3 regions of the Pseudomonas sp. HY13-MNA-CIBAN-0226 genome follow, and region 2 is predicted to be linked to each of the others. Evidence: predicted binding sites of a transcription regulator. Region 2 holds the regulator's gene; each other region holds the start of a gene.
What was found. The regulator sigma-54, encoded in region 2, starts transcription at its own class of promoters, with help from an activator protein. The targets are predictions, from matches to a motif close to ANTGGCATNNANNTTGCTNT.
Positions count from the first base shown of each region.

Region 1: the regulator sigma-54 is predicted to act here: its motif matches at 3,403-3,422, upstream of flgB (flagellar basal body rod protein FlgB).
Region 3: the regulator sigma-54 is predicted to act here: its motif matches at 3,592-3,611, upstream of AAEZ05_RS19805 (pilin).

Region 1 covers NZ_JBEOPS010000005.1:7,820-13,793, reverse strand. Annotated here, with positions in the region: gene AAEZ05_RS06740 (ribonucleoside-diphosphate reductase subunit alpha) at 1-146, shown strand, start outside; gene flgE (flagellar hook protein FlgE) at 412-1,734, opposite strand; gene flgD (flagellar hook assembly protein FlgD) at 1,766-2,491, opposite strand; gene flgC (flagellar basal body rod protein FlgC) at 2,507-2,950, opposite strand; gene flgB (flagellar basal body rod protein FlgB) at 2,954-3,361, opposite strand; gene AAEZ05_RS06715 (hypothetical protein) at 3,531-3,719, opposite strand; gene cheR (protein-glutamate O-methyltransferase CheR) at 3,770-4,597, opposite strand; gene AAEZ05_RS06705 (chemotaxis protein CheV) at 4,644-5,576, opposite strand; gene flgA (flagellar basal body P-ring formation chaperone FlgA) at 5,661-5,974, shown strand, end outside.
Region 2 covers NZ_JBEOPS010000006.1:93,031-99,004, forward strand. Annotated here, with positions in the region: gene AAEZ05_RS08425 (KpsF/GutQ family sugar-phosphate isomerase) at 3-977, shown strand; gene AAEZ05_RS08430 (KdsC family phosphatase) at 977-1,501, shown strand; gene lptC (LPS export ABC transporter periplasmic protein LptC) at 1,509-2,081, shown strand; gene lptA (lipopolysaccharide transport periplasmic protein LptA) at 2,068-2,616, shown strand; gene lptB (LPS export ABC transporter ATP-binding protein) at 2,616-3,341, shown strand; gene AAEZ05_RS08450 (RNA polymerase factor sigma-54) at 3,553-5,046, shown strand; gene hpf (ribosome hibernation-promoting factor, HPF/YfiA family) at 5,121-5,429, shown strand; gene ptsN (PTS IIA-like nitrogen regulatory protein PtsN) at 5,442-5,906, shown strand; gene rapZ (RNase adapter RapZ) at 5,909-5,974, shown strand, end outside.
Region 3 covers NZ_JBEOPS010000018.1:38,194-44,167, forward strand. Annotated here, with positions in the region: gene AAEZ05_RS19790 (DUF748 domain-containing protein) at 1-1,895, shown strand, start outside; gene AAEZ05_RS19795 (DUF2845 domain-containing protein) at 1,895-2,191, shown strand; gene AAEZ05_RS19800 (BON domain-containing protein) at 2,449-2,805, opposite strand; gene AAEZ05_RS19805 (pilin) at 3,127-3,546, opposite strand; gene pilB (type IV-A pilus assembly ATPase PilB) at 3,772-5,469, shown strand; gene AAEZ05_RS19815 (type II secretion system F family protein) at 5,472-5,974, shown strand, end outside.

The DNA.
Region 1 (5,974 bases), on a different contig from region 2:
AGTCGACCATCAACACCGGCAAGCTGAACGCTGTTTCCAGCGGCGGCAACCACGGTGACGATTCGGTCCTGGCAGCGCCAGCCGGCCCTGCTCCAGTGCCGAAGGCTTGCGCCATCGACGAGCCGGATTGCGAAGCTTGCCAATAAGCTGAGCCCGTAAGCGCTGAAAAGCGCTTACCTGAGAACCCCCGATCAGTCCTCTGGATTGCCGGGGGTTTTCTTTTGCCTCGTGTAAATGCTTAAAAGATCGCAGCCTCGTTGCACTCGGCAGCTCCTACATTGAAATGCGATTCACGCAGAAACTCTGTAGGAGCTGTCGAGTGCAACGAGGCTGCGATCCCTTGACCCACACCTGCCACCCACAACAAAAAAGCCCCTCTATAGAGAGGGGCTCCTGTCCAGCACTGCACCATCAAGTCATCTGAATAATGGTCTGCATCAAAGTGCTCTGGGTCGAGATGGTCTTCGCGTTCGCCTGATAGTTGCTCTGCGCCTTGATCAGGTCGACCAGCTCGTTGGTCACGTTGACGTTGGACTCTTCCAGCGAGTTGGAGCGGATCGTGCCCAGACTGCCGGTGTCCGGCGAATCGTAGCCCGCGATACCCGACGAGTAGGTCTCTTTCCAGCTGGTGCCACCTACCGCTTGCAAGCCTTGTTCGTTGGTGAAGCTCGCCAGAGAAATCTGACCGATCGGCTTGGTCTGGTAGTTGCTGAAGTTGGCCAGCAATACGCCGCTGCCGTCGATGGTCAGGTTGGTGATCTGGCCGGTGGCATAACCGTTCTGCACTGGAATTGAACGCGCAGTGTCGGCGTTGTACTGCGTGGTATTGCCCATGGCGATAGTCATGCCATCAGGGTTGGCGGCTGCGCCGTTGGCCGTCCAGACGCCGTCGGTGACGGTGCCCGGCACCCAGTTGGTCACCTTCAGATCATTGCCGAGGGTCGAGGTTGGCGGTGTGGTCGGCGGAGTCACGGGCGTGCTGATTTGGGTCAGCTTGCCGGCAGAGTCGAAACTCAGCGTCGAGGGCTGCGGAGTGGACAGGCTGCCGTCCATGTTGCGGCCATCGATCAGGGTGTAGTTGTCCCACGTGTTCGGACCGGTCTTGACCATGAATTGCTCCATGACGTGGGAATTGCCCTGGCTGTCGTAAATCGGCGTGTTGAATTTCTTGCTGTAGGTTTCGGCCTTGGTCGGGTCGAACTTGTTCGTGGCAATCGTTTGGTCGATCACCTTGTCCGTGGAGTTCAGGTTGATCGTGGACGAGATCGCGTCGGTGGTCTTCGGCGCCAGGTTGGACGTGTCGATGCGCAGATCAGTCAACATACCGTTCTGGATCTTGCCATTGGCATCCACGCCATAGCCCTGCAGGCGCGCAGTGCCGTCGGTGTTGGTAACGTAGCCTTCGCTGTCGACCTTGAACGTGCCGGCGCGGGTGTAGGACAGCGAACCGCTGTCGTTCAACACGAAGAAACCGGAGCCGTTGATGCCCATGTCCAGCACGTTGCCGGTGTTGGTGATATCACCCTGGGTGAATTGCTGCGACACGTTGGCCAGGCGTACACCGCTGCCTACGGTCTTGCTTCCGGAACCCAGCTTGCTCGCCGAGTAGACATCTTCGAATTCCGCACGGGACGACTTGAAACCTGTGGTCGCGACGTTGGCGATGTTGTTGCCGGTGACGTCCAGTTGTTTGTTGGCTGCAAAGAGACCGCTAAGGCCGATATTGAAAGACATGGTTCACTCCTTTATGCCGGGTTAGTCGGCTTTACATACCAATAGTTTGTACTTTGGACAGGGCGATGCTGCCCAGGCCCGCCAGGTTGAGCATCAACTCGCCACCGGTCTGGCTGATGGTCACGCTGTTGACGGTGGCCGGCAGGTTGGTGACCAGGGAAACCGCCTGACTGTCGATGGTGGCTGATGCTGCAAAAGTGTAAGTACCCGATTCGACCGTCTTGCCGGCGTTGTCCTTGCCGTCCCAGATGAAGCTCGCGTTGCCGGCTACCTGGCTGCCCATGTCGATGGTGCGCACGACCGTGCCGTCCTTATCGGTAATCTTCAGCGTGGCGGCCGGCACGGACGTCGGAATGGCCACGGTGCCCGTCATGCTCTTGGAGGTATCAACCACGGCCTTGTCGCCCGGGGCAATCACCGAACGACCCACCAGCGACGAGGCCTGCAGCGCCTGGGACGAGTTGTAGTTGCCGGCAATGCCACTCACGGTGTCGTTAAGCGTAGTGATGCCTTCCAGGCTGCTAAACTGCGCCAACTGAGCGACGAACTCGCCGTTGTCCTGAGGCTCGAGCGGGTTCTGGTTCTTCAGCTGGGTGACCAGCAATTGCAGGAACGCATCTTTGCCCAGGGCCTTCTTGCCGGCGGCACTGCCGGTGGCCGAAGCCAGGCCATCACTGGTGGTGGAGGTGTTCTTGACGGAGGAGTTGGCCAGTATGTCGTTGAGGCTCAAGCTGCTTGTCGTATCGGTAACACTCATCTGAGTTGCCCCTTATCACTGACCGAGCGTCAGGACCTTCTGCATCATGGTTTTGGCGGTGTTCATCATTTCGGCGTTGGTCTGGAACGAACGACTCGCGGAAATCATGTCGGCCATTTCCTCCACCACGTTGACGTTCGGGTAGTAGACGTAGCCCTTGGCGTCAGCAGACGGATGGTTGGGTTCGTAGCGGGCTTCCAGATTGCTCTGGTCCTCGACCACGCCCAGCACCTGCACGCCCTGACCGGCCCCGTCCTGGTTCTGGAACAATGAATCGCTGCCGCCGCTCTGCGCACCCTGGAACATGGTGGCGAATACCGGGTGCCGTGCGCGGTAGGTCTGGTCCAGGCTGGACGACACGGTCTCGGCGTTGGCGATGTTACTGGCGACGGTGTTCAGGCGAGTGGTCTGGGCACTCATGCCGCTACCGGCAATGTTGAAAACACTGGACAGGGACATGATTTATTCTCCTCGCAAGGCTGAAATCAGCCCTTTGAATTTGCTATTGAGCAGGGTGAAACTGGCCTGGAAGTTGACCGAGTTCTGCGCGTAGTTCGACTGTTCGAGCTGGGCGTCCACGGTGTTCTGGTCAATCGATGGCTGCATCGGCGTGCGGTACAACAGCGACTCGTCGCCGCTGCCCAGGCCTTGGGCCTCGATATGCCGGCTGTTGGTCATGTTCAGCGCAAATCCGCCGCCCTTGGTTTTCTCGCTCTGCTCGGCGAGCACTTTGGAGAAGTCCAGGTCCCGCGCCTTGTAGTTCGGGGTGTCGGCGTTGGCGATGTTGTTGGCCAGGACTTCGGCACGCTGGGCGCGGAAGTTCAACGCCTGTTCGTGGATACCGAGCGCTTTATCGAAGCTGATGCTCATGTCGGGAAACCTTCGGGTGACCGGATTTTCGTAGGATGGACATAGCAAGCTGCGTGCCAATTGAAAAAACCCCGTAAACCGGGGCTTTGCGGGCACGGGCCCCTGTGGCAACGACAGAAAAGCGGCAACGGGTTTCCGCTGCCTGCCGCTTTTCTGCCGCTTGTTCCAGTTAGACATCTCCTGTAGGAGCTGCCGAAGGCTGCGATCTTTTGATCTTGATCTGAAAAAACAGGATCAAAAGATCGCAGCCTTCGGCAGCTCCTACGGGATGCAAAGCGGTCTTTTGATCTCGCTCTAAAAACAGGATCAAAAGATCGCAGCCTTCGGCAGCTCCTACGTGATGCAAAGCGGCAGGCATAAAAAAAGGGAGTCCTTGGGGACTCCCTTTTTTATGCCTGCCGCTTTGCATCACTTCGCCTGGTAAATAATCCCCGGGCTGCACTGAACCATCTGGTAGTGATCCGGCAAACCATTGAGTGCCTCGGAAGCGCCCAGGAACAAATACCCACCCGGTTTCAACGTACTGTGGATCCGCAGCAGAATGTCCTTCTTCACCTCAGCGGAAAAGTAGATCAGCACATTGCGACAGAACACGATGTCGAACTTGCCCAGCGCCGCGTAGCTGTCCAGCAGGTTGAACGAGCGAAACTCCACGCGGCTTTTGATCGGCGCCTTGATGGCCCAGCGCCCCGGCCCTTTCGGGTCGAAATAGCGCTGCAAACGTTCCGGCGACAGGCCGCGACCGATGGCCAGGCTGTCGTATTCGCCCGTCTTGCAGTTGGTCAGCATGGTGCCGGAAAGGTCGGTGGCAACGATCTGCACCCCCATCTTCAACTGACCCAGGTTGACCCGCTCGAACTCATCGATCGACATCGACAACGAGTACGGTTCCTGCCCCGACGAACAGGCAGCCGACCAGATCCGCAGGCGCTGACCAGGAGCGGCCTTGATCGCTTCCGGCAGCACCTTGTTCTTCAGCACTTCAAACGGATAAGTGTCACGAAACCACAAGGTTTCGTTGGTCGTCATGGCATCGACCACCATCTCGCGCAGACCACTGCGCGGTTGGGTCTGGATGCGCTGGACCAGCTCCCCCAGGGACTTGATGCCTTGCTGCTCCATCAGTTTGTTGAGGCGGCTGGACACCAGGTATTGCTTGTTTTCACCGAGCAAAATGCCACAGGCTTTTTCCAGGAATACCCGGAACTGTTCGAAATCCAAATTACCCGTAGACAATGGTGCCGCCTCTTAACTCGTATTGATCGCCTGGAGCAAAAGGCCCCTAGCTGATATCTGCTGCTTTGATCCGGTCGACTACCCGGGATGCCAGGTCATCAGGACGGAATTTGGCCAGGAAGTCATCGGCACCGACTTTCTTGACCATCGCCTGATTGAACACACCCGACAACGAAGTATGCAGGATGATATGAAGCTTTTGCATGCGTGGGTCGCTGCGGATCTCGGCGGTCAGGGTATAGCCGTCCATTTCCGGCATCTCGATGTCGGAAATCATCATCAGAAACTCTTCTTCCGGCTTCTTCCCTTCGTCCACCAGCTTGCGCAGGTAATCCAGGGCCTGCCGACCGTCGTTCAACGCCACGACTTCCACACCGACCGTCTGTAGACAACGCGATACCTGCTTGCGTGCCACGGACGAGTCATCAACCGTCAGCACCCGCAAAGACAGGGCCTTGTGCTGGGTCTCGACGTCCACCACACCAACGGAAATCGCTTCCGGCGTGGGTGCCACTTCCGCCAGCACTTTCTCCACGTCGATGATTTCGACCAACTGATTGTCGACCCGGGTCACAGCCGTCAGGTAATGATCGCGGCCGGTGCCCTTGGGTGGCGGATGGATCTCCTCCCAGTTCATGTTGACGATTCGCTCCACCGAGCGCACCAGGAACCCCTGGGTCTTGGTGTTGTACTCCGTGATGATCACGAAGGGATTGCTTTGATCCAGCAACCGACCGGCACCGGTCGCCATCGCCAAATCGAGAATCGGAATGGTTGCCCCCCGAATACTCGCTACACCGCACACGACAGGATTGGATTTGGGCATCACGGTCAGCTTGGGGCATTGCAGCACCTCACGAACCTTGAATACGTTGATCCCATAGAGCTGCTGGCCGTCGAGACGGAACAACAACAGCTCCAGGCGATTCTGCCCTACCAGTTGCGTGCGCTGGTTTACCGAATCCATTACACCAGCCATGCCCAGACCCCCTAACACCAACGCTTAAGTGTGTTGCGACGCACATTCATTGCTAAACGGCACGGCGCTTGCTTTTTAACTCTTATGAGCACAGAACCGACATTTTTCCGACGCCTGACCGCACATTTGCACACATTGCTGTGCGCGACGGCGGCTGCCTGCCTGTTTAACGCTGGCAGCCCTGCCCTTGCCGACTCGGTTACCTTGCCTGACATGCTTATCGGCGTGACCCAGGGTTTTCTTGAATTCACCGTAGAAGACTATTTGGCGACCAGTCAGACCGAGGGTCGATATGAAATCGAAGTCAACCAACTCGACCCGCGCCTTCGCATGCCGATGTGCGACAGGGAATTGACAGCCAGCCTTGAAAGCCCGGCCAGGCCCTTGGGGCGTGTCAC
Region 2 (5,974 bases):
ACATGAGCCAATCCAGCGACCTAATTCAATCGGCACAACGCACCATCCGTCTCGAACTGGAAGCTGTACAAGGCTTGCTTCCACGCATCGACGCAGATTTCGTACGCGCGTGCGAGATGATTCTGGCAAGCAAGGGCCGCGTGGTCGTGGTCGGCATGGGAAAATCGGGGCATATCGGCACCAAGATCGCCGCCACCCTGGCCAGCACCGGGACCACGGCGTTTTTCGTCCACCCGGCCGAAGCCAGCCACGGCGACATGGGCATGATTACCCGGGACGACATCATCCTGGCCCTGTCCAACTCCGGCTCGACCACTGAAATCGTAACCCTGCTGCCGCTGATCAAGCGCCTGGGCATCCAGTTGATCAGCATGACTGGCAACCCTGACTCGACCCTGGCCAAGGCCGCCGAAGTCAATCTCGACGTGCAAGTCGAGCATGAAGCCTGCCCGCTGAACCTGGCGCCCACCTCTTCCACCACTGCGGCACTGGTCATGGGCGACGCACTGGCCGTCGCGCTGCTGGAAGCGCGTGGCTTCACGGCGGAAGATTTCGCTTTTTCCCACCCGGGTGGTGCACTTGGTCGTCGCCTGCTGCTCAAGGTCGAGAACGTCATGCATGCCGGCGACGCCCTGCCCCGGGTCCAGCGTGGCACCCTGCTCAAGGACGCGCTGATGGAAATGACTCGCAAGGGCCTGGGCATGACCGCGATACTGGAGGCCGACGGCAAACTCGCCGGGATCTTCACCGACGGTGACTTGCGCCGCACCCTGGACCGCGCCATCGACATTCATCACGCCACCATCGACCAGGTCATGACCCTTCACGGCAAGACCGCGCGGGCTGAGATGCTCGCCGCCGAAGCCTTGAAGATCATGGAAGACAACCGAATTAACGCTCTCGTAGTGGTGGACGATGAGGATCGCCCGATCGGCGCCTTCAACCTCTCCGACCTGCTGCGCGCAGGAGTCATGTAATGAGCAACGATCTGCTGCAACGTGGCAAGAATATCAAGCTGGCAATCTTTGATGTCGACGGAGTGCTCACTGATGGGCGCCTGTACTTTCTCGAAGACGGCAGTGAATTCAAGACTTTTAACACCCTCGACGGCCAAGGCATCAAGATGTTGATGGCAGCCGGCGTTCAGACCGCTATCATCAGCGGTCGCAAGACCCCGGTGGTTGAGCGTCGGGCGAAAAACCTCGGCATTCCCCATCTGTACCAGGGGCGCGAAGACAAACTGGTGGTGCTGGACGAACTTCTTGGCGAACTAGGCCTAAGCTATGAGCAAGTCGCCTACCTCGGCGACGACTTGCCTGACCTGCCGGTGATACGCCGCGTTGGCCTGGGCATGGCGGTGGCCAATGCGGCCAGCTTCGTGCGTGAACATGCCGACGGCATCACCCAGGCCCGCGGAGGCGAAGGTGCTGCCCGCGAGTTCTGCGAATTGATCCTGCGCGCCCAGGGCCGCCTCGATGCGGCAAACGCCGCGTACCTGTGAGCCAACTATGCTGAGCAAAAAGTTTCGCAACATACTGCTGTTCGGTTGCATCGCCGCGATTTTTGCTGCGGTCGGCTACTGGAACATCAGCCCTGAACGCTTTCTCGACAAGCCGACCGTGGCCGTCGATGAGACGGCGATCGACTATTACGCCCTGAACGCCCACAGCGTGCAGTTCCTGCCCGATGGCAAGCTGCAGTACGAGATGACGTCGGACAAGGTCGAACACCTTAAAGCCACTGAAGTGACGCTGCTGACCAACCCGGACCTGAACATGTTCCGCGGCACCGAGTTTCCCTGGCATGTACAGAGCGAACGCGGTGAAGTGAATCCGGATGGTACGGAAGTGGAACTGATCGACTCGGTGCGTATCACACGTTTCGACGAGAAAAACCGCAAGACGCTGATTACCACCACCCGTATGACCGTGTTCCCGAAGCAGCAATATGCGCAGACGGAGCAACCCGTTAGAATCGACGGCGCCGGTGGCGTGTCGACTGGCACGGGAATGAAAGCGTATTTGAAAGAAAGCAGGATACACCTGCTATCGAACGTAAGAGGACAGTATGAGGCTCGTTAAAACCCTCCCTATTTTGCTCAGCCTGGGCGCAGCACTGGGAAGCGTGAGCGCCTGGGCTCTGCCGAACGATCAAGAGCAGCCTATCCGCATTCAGGCCGACGACGCCCAACTGGACGACAAGAACGGCATCGCCACCTACAAAGGCGACGTCATCATCACCCAGGGCTCCATGAAGGTGACCGGTAACACCGTGACCATCACTCGCACCCCGGCAGGCGACATCGACGTGGTGACTTCCGTGGGCAACCTGGCTTACTTCGAGCAATTGCAGACCCAGGGCGACGCCAAGCCTGTCCAGGGCTATGGCGTCACGATCCAGTATCACGCCTCGCAGAACCGCGTCGTGCTGATCGATCGAGCCAAGGTCATCGACAAGGACAACAACGTCACCCAGGGCGAGAAAATCGTCTACGACACCGTGAAGAAGCTGGCAAGCGCCGGTCGCGCCACGGGCAACAAGGTGACCGAGTCGCGCCCGCGAATCGACATGGTTATCCAGCCTAAAAAGAAAACCGACGAGCAGAAGGCCCAGTAATGGCAACTCTGAAAGCTCAGCATCTGGCCAAGAGTTACAAGAGCCGCCAGGTCGTGCGTGACGTCAGCCTGTCCATCGACAGCGGTCAGATCGTCGGGCTTCTTGGCCCCAACGGCGCCGGCAAGACCACTTGCTTCTACATGATCGTCGGCCTGGTGCAGGCTGATCAGGGCCGCGTGCTGATCGACGACCTGGATGTCAGTCACCAGCCCATGCACGGCCGCGCCAAGGCAGGTATTGGCTATCTTCCGCAAGAAGCGTCGATCTTCCGCAAACTGTCGGTGGCCGATAACATCATGGCCATCCTCGAGACCCGCAAGGAACTCGACAAGGCCGGGCGCCGCAAGGAGCTGGAGAGCCTGCTGCAGGAATTCCACATCAGCCACATCCGCGACAACCTCGGCATGAGCCTGTCGGGCGGCGAGCGACGCCGTGTGGAAATTGCCCGGGCGCTGGCCACCAACCCGAAGTTCATCCTCCTCGATGAACCTTTCGCCGGCGTGGACCCGATCTCGGTTGGCGATATCAAGCAGATTATCCATCACCTGAAGGCCAAGGGCATTGGTGTACTCATCACCGACCACAACGTCCGCGAAACCCTGGATATCTGCGAAACAGCCTACATCGTCAACGATGGCCAGCTGATTGCCGAGGGCGACTCCGCGACCATCCTGGCCAACGACCTGGTCAAGGAAGTGTATCTGGGCCATGAGTTCCGCCTGTAAGCGCTGAGGTGCCTGCCCAGTCGCGCGAGCGCTGAGGTGCCTGCCCAGTCGCGCGAGCGCTTGTCACTTTGAAAAATCAATACTTTTTTATTGTTACAGCGCTCTAGGCAAACACTGCAAAATCGGGCATATAATTTGCTTACGTTTGGCGCTTCGGCGCCCTGTAGTGGATGGCGCATGCGCGCCGGCGAATAAGGTTTAAGCCCCTGCCATGAAACCATCGCTAGTCTTGAGAATGGGCCAGCAGCTGACGATGACACCTCAGCTGCAACAGGCCATCCGCCTGCTCCAATTGTCGACCCTGGACCTGCAGCAGGAAATCCAGGAGGCGCTGGAGTCCAACCCGATGCTCGAACGCCAGGAAGACGGCGACGACTTCGACAACGCCGATCCCTTGGCCGACAAAGCCGAGCAGCAGCCCAACGCCGATGTTTCGGAGCCCTCCTATCAGGAGACCGCGCCAACGGTCGACAACCTTGAGGAAGGCGACTGGAACGAGCGCATTCCCAACGAGCTGCCGGTCGATACTGCATGGGAAGACGTCTACCAGACCAGCGCCAGCAGCCTGCCCAGCAACGATGATGACGAGTGGGACTTCACCACCCGCACGTCGGCCGGTGAAAGCCTGCAAAGCCACCTGCTGTGGCAGCTCAACCTCGCCCCGATGTCCGACACTGACCGCCTGATCGCCGTCACCCTGATCGACTGCATCAACAATCAGGGCTACCTGGACGAAACCCTCGAGGAAATTCTCGAAGCCTTCGACCCGGAACTGGACATCGAGCTGGACGAAATCGAAGCCGTCCTGCACCGCATCCAGCAATTCGAACCGGCCGGTATCGCTGCCCGAAACCTCGGCGAATGCCTGTTGCTGCAATTGCGCCAGTTGCCCGCCAAGACCCTCTGGCTCGCAGAAGCCAAGCGCCTGGTCACGGACTACATCGACCTGCTGGGCAGCCGCGACTACAGCCAGCTGATGCGCCGCATGAAGCTCAAGGAAGATGAACTGCGCCAGGTGATCGAACTGGTGCAGAGCCTCAACCCGCGACCCGGCTCGCAGATCGAGTCCAGCGAGGCCGAATACGTGGTCCCGGACGTGATCGTGCGCAAGGACAACGAGCGCTGGCTGGTGGAACTCAACCAGGAGTCGGTGCCCAAATTGCGGGTCAACGCCCAGTACGCCGGGTTTGTGCGTCGCGCTGACACCAGCGCGGACAACACCTTCATGCGCAATCAGTTGCAGGAAGCCCGCTGGTTCATCAAGAGCCTGCAGAGCCGCAACGAAACCCTGATGAAAGTTGCCACCCAGATCGTCGAGCATCAACGGGGTTTTCTGGAGTACGGCGACGAAGCCATGAAGCCGCTGGTACTGCATGACATCGCCGAAGCCGTCGGCATGCACGAATCGACGATTTCCCGGGTGACCACGCAAAAATTCATGCATACCCCACGGGGTATTTATGAACTGAAATACTTTTTCTCAAGTCACGTCAGCACCTCGGAAGGCGGTGAATGCTCGTCCACGGCGATCCGCGCGATCATCAAAAAACTGGTTGCAGCGGAAAATCAGAAAAAGCCGTTGAGTGACAGCAAGATCGCTGGTTTACTGGAGGCACAAGGCATTCAGGTGGCTCGCCGCACCGTCGCCAAGTACCGCGAATCCCTTGGGATCGCGCCTTCGAGCGAACGCAAGCGGTTGATGTAAAGCCACGCCACAGCGTTCCAGTGGTAGACCATCGGGTCTACCGCTTTATGCACTGGCAACGAAGGAGAAGCTGTATGCAAGTCAACATCAGTGGACACCAACTGGAAGTGACCGAACCCCTGCGCACCTACATCGGCGAAAAACTCGCCCGATTGGAAAGGCATTTCGACAAGATAACCAACGTGCAAGTCACGATGACCGTCGAGAAGCTGCTGCAGAAAATCGAAGCCACGCTGCATATCCCCGGCGGAGAAGTGGTCGCCAATGCCGAGCATACGGACATGTATGCCGCCATCGACCTGCTGACCGACAAGCTGGATCGCCAACTCAAAAAGCATAAGGAAAAGACCCAGAGCCTCCTCCAGGGCGCAACCGGTCGTTAACACTCCCAACTCATGATCCGACTTGAAAGCATCCTGACCCCCGGCCGTTCCCTCGTGAACGTGCCGGGCGGCAGTAAAAAGAAAGCCCTCGAACAAATTGCCAACCTAATCCATCGCGAAGTGCCGGATATGGAGATGCAAGATGTCTTTGAGGCCCTGATCGCCCGTGAAAAACTCGGCTCGACCGGTTTTGGCAACGGCATCGCCATCCCCCACTGTCGCCTCAAGGGCTGTACCTCGCCGGTCAGCGCCCTGATGCACCTCGACGCCCCTATTGATTTCGACGCCATCGACGGTGCTCCGGTTGACCTGCTGTTCGTGTTGCTGGTCCCGGAAGCCGCCACCGATGCGCACCTGGAGCTTTTGCGCCAGATTGCCAGCATGCTTGATCGCAAGGAAGTGCGCGAAAAATTGCGCAGCGCCCCGAGCAATGAAGCCTTGTACCAGGTTGTCCTGGACGAGCAGAACGGTCATTAATCATGCGCTTGATCATTGTCAGCGGCCGCTCCGGCTCAGGTAAAAGTACCGCGCTCGATGTCCTTGAA
Region 3 (5,974 bases), on a different contig from region 2:
CCCCGGCGGCCGCGGACTCGCCGAAACCCGAGCCGGCAGCGCCGGGCAAACCCTGGCAAGTGCTGCTCAAGGACGTGCAACTGCGCAATTACCAGGTGCATCTGGCGGACCGCAAGGCACAGCCCGCCGTAGAGCTGGACCTGAGCCCGCTGAACGTCGACCTGCAGAATTTCGACAGCCTCAATGGCTCGCCTTTCAACCTCAAGCTCGACACCGGCGTCGGCAAGCAAGGCAAGCTCACCGCAGACGGCGTGGTCAACCTGGCCCCGGTCACCGCCAATTTGAAGGTGCAGACCAAGGACATCGACCTGCGGGTCGCCCAGTCTTACATCAACCCGTTCATTCGCCTGGAACTGCGCAGCGGCATGCTGGGCAGTGATCTGGCGGTCGACCTGAAAAGCACCGAGCCGCTCGCTTTCAGCGTCACCGGCCGCGCCCAGGTCGATCAACTGCATACCCTCGACACCCTCAAGACCCGCGACTTCCTCAAGTGGCAACAGGTGGTGGTCGAAGGCCTGAACTACCAGCATGGCGACAGCCTGTCGATCGACAAGGTCAACCTGTTCCAGCCGTACGTGCGTTTCATGATCAATGATGACCGCACCACCAACGTCGATGACCTGCTGATCCCGCAACCGGCCGATGCGAGCACCAAGGGTGCAGCCGCCAAACCGGCCAGCAAGGACAAGCCGCTGGGCATCCATGTGGGCGGCATCGCCATCAATGATGGTTCGGCCAACTTTGCCGACTTCAGCCTGACCCCGAATTTCGCCACGGCCGTCCAGCAGCTCAACGGCGCAATCGGCACCATCGACAGCCGCCAGGCGAAACCCGCCAGCGTTGACGTCAAGGGCAAGGTCGATCGCTACGCGCCGGTGACCATCAAGGGTGCAGTCAACCCATTCGACCCGATGGCCAGCCTCGACATTGCCACCAGTTTCAAGCGGGTGGAACTGACCACGCTGACGCCCTACTCCGGCAAATTCGCCGGGTATCGCATTCGCAAGGGCCGGCTCAACCTCGACCTGCACTACATGATCACCAAAGGCCAGCTGAAGGCCGAAAACAAGGTGGTGGTCGAGCAACTGCAACTGGGCGAAAAAGTCGACAGCCCCGACGCCGTCAGTCTGCCCCTGAAACTGGCGATCGCCCTGCTCAAGGATGTCGACGGCAAGATTTCCATCGAGCTGCCGGTGACCGGCGATTTGAACAATCCGCAATTCAGCGTCATGCCTATTGTCTGGCAAACCCTGCGCAACCTGATCGTGAAAGCCGCTGCCGCGCCATTCAAGCTGATCGGCGGCCTGGTCAGCGGTGGCGGTTCCCAGGACCTGGGCACCGTCTCCTTTGCCCCAGGTTCCAGTGAGCTGAGCAAGGACGCCGAGGCCGCCCTGGTCAAGCTCTCGCAAGCCCTCAAGGAACGCCCGGCGCTACGTCTGGAAATTGAAGGCACTGCGGCCGCCAGCAGCGACGGCCCACTGATCGCCGAGCAACGGCTTGAGCGGGAATACCAGTACAACTACTACAAGATGCTCCAGCGTCGCGGCGACAAAGTACCGGCCAACGCCGGGTTGCTGCAGGTACCGGACAGCGAGAAAGGTCCGTTGCTGGAAGGCATCTACCGCACTCGCCTGAAGACCCAGCCGCCTGCCGAATGGAAAGACCTGGGCAAGGAAGAGCGCACTGCGAAGATGCGCGAGGCCGTGATCAGGTTCTGGAGTTCCAACGAAGTGCTGTTGCGTCAGCTTGGTCAGGATCGCGCCAGCAGCATCAAGGATTACCTGGTCGAAAAGTGCCAACTGGCCGACGACCGTGTGTACTTCATCGACGCCACGCTCGGCGAACCGCAGAGCGACGGCCGAGTCATTACACCCCTGCACCTGGATGCCGAATGATGATCCGAATACACGTCCTTGGCCTGGCTCTGCTGGCATTCGCCGGGCAGGCCTGGGCAGCCGACACCCTGCGCTGCGGCAGCCAACTGATCAGCGTCGGCGACCGCACTGCAGAGGTTCTGCAAAAATGCGGCGAGCCGGTCGCCCGGGACCCGCTGGGCTACAAACGCAGCGTGAACCGGCGCGAGGAGTACCAGGTAGAAGAATGGACCTACGGGCCGAACGGCGGGATGTATCAGTTCTTGCGATTTGAAGGTAATCGCCTGGTGCAGATCACAAGCAAACGCGGCCTGTAGAGGGCGCAGGACGTAGGGCGTAGGAAGCTGTGTAGGAGCTTTGTAGGAGCTGTCGAGTGAAACGAGGCTGCGATCTTTTCCTACCGACTCAATAGAAATCCTTTCCTCCCGACACAATAAAACAGGCCCCGACACGAATGCCGGGGCCTGTAATGGTCACATCCTTATGACCTTTCGCATGAACTCCAAAGCAGCAACAGACGTATAGCTCGGCCCGTCTGTCGCGCCTTCTCCCGGTCCAGGCGAGAAGCCTTGCCTTACTCGGCTTTCAGGCCATCAGCGGAGACCGCTTTGACGCCTTTGATTTTCTTGGCGATAGCTACGGCCATATCTTTCTGAGCGTCAGTCACAGCAACGGTGGACGACAGGGATACCACGCCTTTGTTGGTCTCGACTTTGATGTCGGTACCAGGAATGCCTTTTTCGGTAACCAGGTCAGCTTTGACTTTGGTGGTGATCCAGGTATCGGAAGTAGCTTCTTTGGCTTCGGTCATTTCACCAGCCGCCAGCACCATTGGTGCTTGGGTAGCCTGGGTAGTTTGTGCAAATGCGGAACCGGCCATGGTCAGGGTCAGCGCGGTAGCAGCAGCGGCAGTGATAGCGAACTTCTTCATACGAGTAACTCCTGTTTTTCTGGAAAGTCTGCTGCGTGTCTTGTCAGCAGGGTTACTGGGTATATTGCGAACGCTGTGCCAACTTTGAAACGAACAAAAAATCCTTATATATCAATGGCTTGGTATTTTGTACTATTTTCGAAATCATGCAAATTGCATGAGTTGGAATTTATCGACATGCAAGTTGCGGGTTTTGGCGTGGGCCTAAGGCCATGAATTGTGGGGTTTTTTTGAACTCACCATGACCACGCCCAAAAAAATACCCCGCCTCTGTCACAAGGCGGGGTACTCGAAGAGCTATGTAGACAATGAAATCAAGACTTACGTATCTGCAACACCTGTGCAGCCTTTAGGCGCGTACTGCTGTTCCACCTTGGTAGCGCAAGTCCAACCAGTCGTAGCTGAACGGGTCAGCGTGATCGTTTTACCTACGACAGGAGCAGGCGCATTGGCAATCGTGCACACAATACTACCGACGCCTGTACTGCCTGTTCCCGTCGAAGCTGTTACACAATTTGAGGTCGTGGCGTTGAACGCAGCAGTCGTTGCAGCGATGTCGGTACCTTGATTCATCGCATCCTCAAAAGGCACCTTCAGCGCGGAAATCTCCGCCAGACCTGCCGTCACTTTCGCCTTGGCCTGATACTTCGAGTAAGCCGGAATCGCAAACGTCGCCAGAATCCCGATGATTGCCACCACGATCAACAGCTCGATCAGGGTAAAACCTTTTTGGTTATTCATAGAAAACTCCATGCATGAGTCGGAATCTCATGATCTGGATTATCTCCAGCACAGCCCATGCCAATTGCCTGCTCCCCAGCCGGCTTGGGCGCCGGATTCTGTCAGGCCCTTCCTAGGCCCTGGAAAACCGCACTAACTGACATTTTTTGTCACTTCTGCAGCCATGGTTTGGCTCCGTCCCTTGACTAGGCTATAAGTCATGAACTGTCTGCGTCCGGTATCCCAATGAATGACATCGCTCTTAGCGGCCTGGCCAAACAATTGGTCCTGGCCGAGCTGTTGACTGAAAAAAGCGCGCAACAGGCGTATCAGCAGTCCCAAAGAAACCGCACCTCGCTGGTCAACCACCTGGTGCAGAACAAGCTGGTAAAGAGTCGGCTGGTCGCCGAAATCGCTTCCGAGCATTTCGGCATGGCCCTGTTCGATCTCAATGCCCTCGACAAGGAAGTCCTGCCCAAAGGGCTGGTCAGCGAGAAACTGGTTCGTCAGCACCATGTGCTGCCTCTGTGGCGACGCGGCAACAAGCTGTTCATCGGCATGTCCGACCCCAGCAATCACCAGGTCATCAATGACATCCAGTTCAGTACCGGGCTGACCACCGAAGCCATCCTGGTCGAGGATGACAAGCTCAGCGACGCTATCGACAAGCTCTTCGACACCCAGTCCACCGGGCTGGAAGACATGGCCGACGTCGACCTCGACGGCCTGGACATCGAATCTGCCGATGACAGCCAGGACTCCGTTGGCGGTCAGGATGCCGATGACGCGCCCGTGGTGCGCTTCGTTCACAAGATGCTGCTCGACGCGATCAAAAGCGGTTCTTCCGACCTGCACTTCGAGCCCTACGAAAAGAGCTACCGCGTGCGCATGCGCACCGACGGCATGCTGCGCGAAGTCGCCAAGCCGCCGATTCAACTGTCAGGACGTATCGCCGCACGCCTGAAGGTCATGGCCAGTCTCGACATCTCCGAGCGCCGCAAACCCCAGGACGGGCGGATCAAGATGCGCCTGTCCAAGAGCAAGTCCATCGACTTCCGGGTCAACACCCTGCCGACCCTGTGGGGCGAAAAGGTGGTGATCCGGATCCTCGATCCCTCCAGCGCCCAGATGGGCATCGACGCTCTGGGTTACGAGCCGGTACAAAAAGACCTGTACATGGCCGCGCTGAAGCAGCCACAGGGCATGATCCTGGTCACCGGGCCCACGGGCTCGGGCAAGACCGTGTCGCTCTACACCGGCCTGAACATCCTCAACACCGTGGACATCAATATCTCCACCGCCGAGGACCCGGTGGAGATCAACATGGAAGGTATCAACCAGGTGAACGTCAATCCCCGGCAAGGCCTGGATTTCGCCCAGGCCCTGCGCTCGTTCCTGCGCCAGGACCCGGACGTGATCATGGTCGGCGAGATTCGCGACCTCGAAACCGCAGAAATTGCCATCAAGGCGGCTCAGACGGGACACCTGGTGTTGTCGACCCTGCACACCAATAGCGCGGCAGAAACCCTTACCCGCCTGCAGAACATGGGCGTACAGGGTTTCAATATTGCGACCTCGGTCAGCCTGATCATCGCCCAACGCCTGGCACGCAAACTGTGCAGCCATTGCAAGAAACCCATTGATATTCCCCGCGAAGCCTTGATCAAGGAAGGCTTTCCCGAGGACCGCATCGGCTCCTTCACCATCTATGAGCCGGTTGGCTGCGATCTGTGCAATGGCGGCTACAAGGGCCGGGTGGGGATTTACGAAGTGGTCAAAAACACCCCGGCGCTGCAACATCTGATCATGGCCGAAGGCAACTCGCTGCAAATCGATATCCAGATGCGCAAGGACGGTTTTGATGACCTGCGTACTTCCGGTCTGCACAAGGCCATGCAAGGTATTACCAGCCTTGAAGAAATCAACCGGGTCACCAAGGACTGAACATGGCGGTCAAAGCAGCGAAACTCAGTGTCTACGCCTGGGAAGGCACGGACAGGAAAGGCACGAAGATGACCGGCGAACTGAACGGTCAGAGCCCGGCACTGGTCAAGGCGCAGTTGCGCAAGCAAGGCATCAACCCGGGCAAGGTAAGAAAGAAGTCGATCTCGATTCTCAACCTGGGTAAACGCATCAAGGCTCAGGACATCTCCCTGTTCACCCGGCAGATGGCGACGATGATGAAAGCCGGCGTACCGCTGCTGCAATCGTTCGACATCATCGGCGAGGGCTTCGAGAACCCGGCCATGCGCAAGCTGGTGGACGAGGTCAAACAGGAGGTTGCGGCGGGTAACAGCTTTGCCGCGTCCCTGCGTAAGAAGCCGCAGTATTTTGACGAGCTCTACTGCAACCTGGTGGACGCGGGCGAACAGGCAGGCGCCCTGGACACCCTGCTGGAACGGGTGGCGACCTATAAGGAAAAAAGCGAAAGCCTCAAGGCCAAGATCAA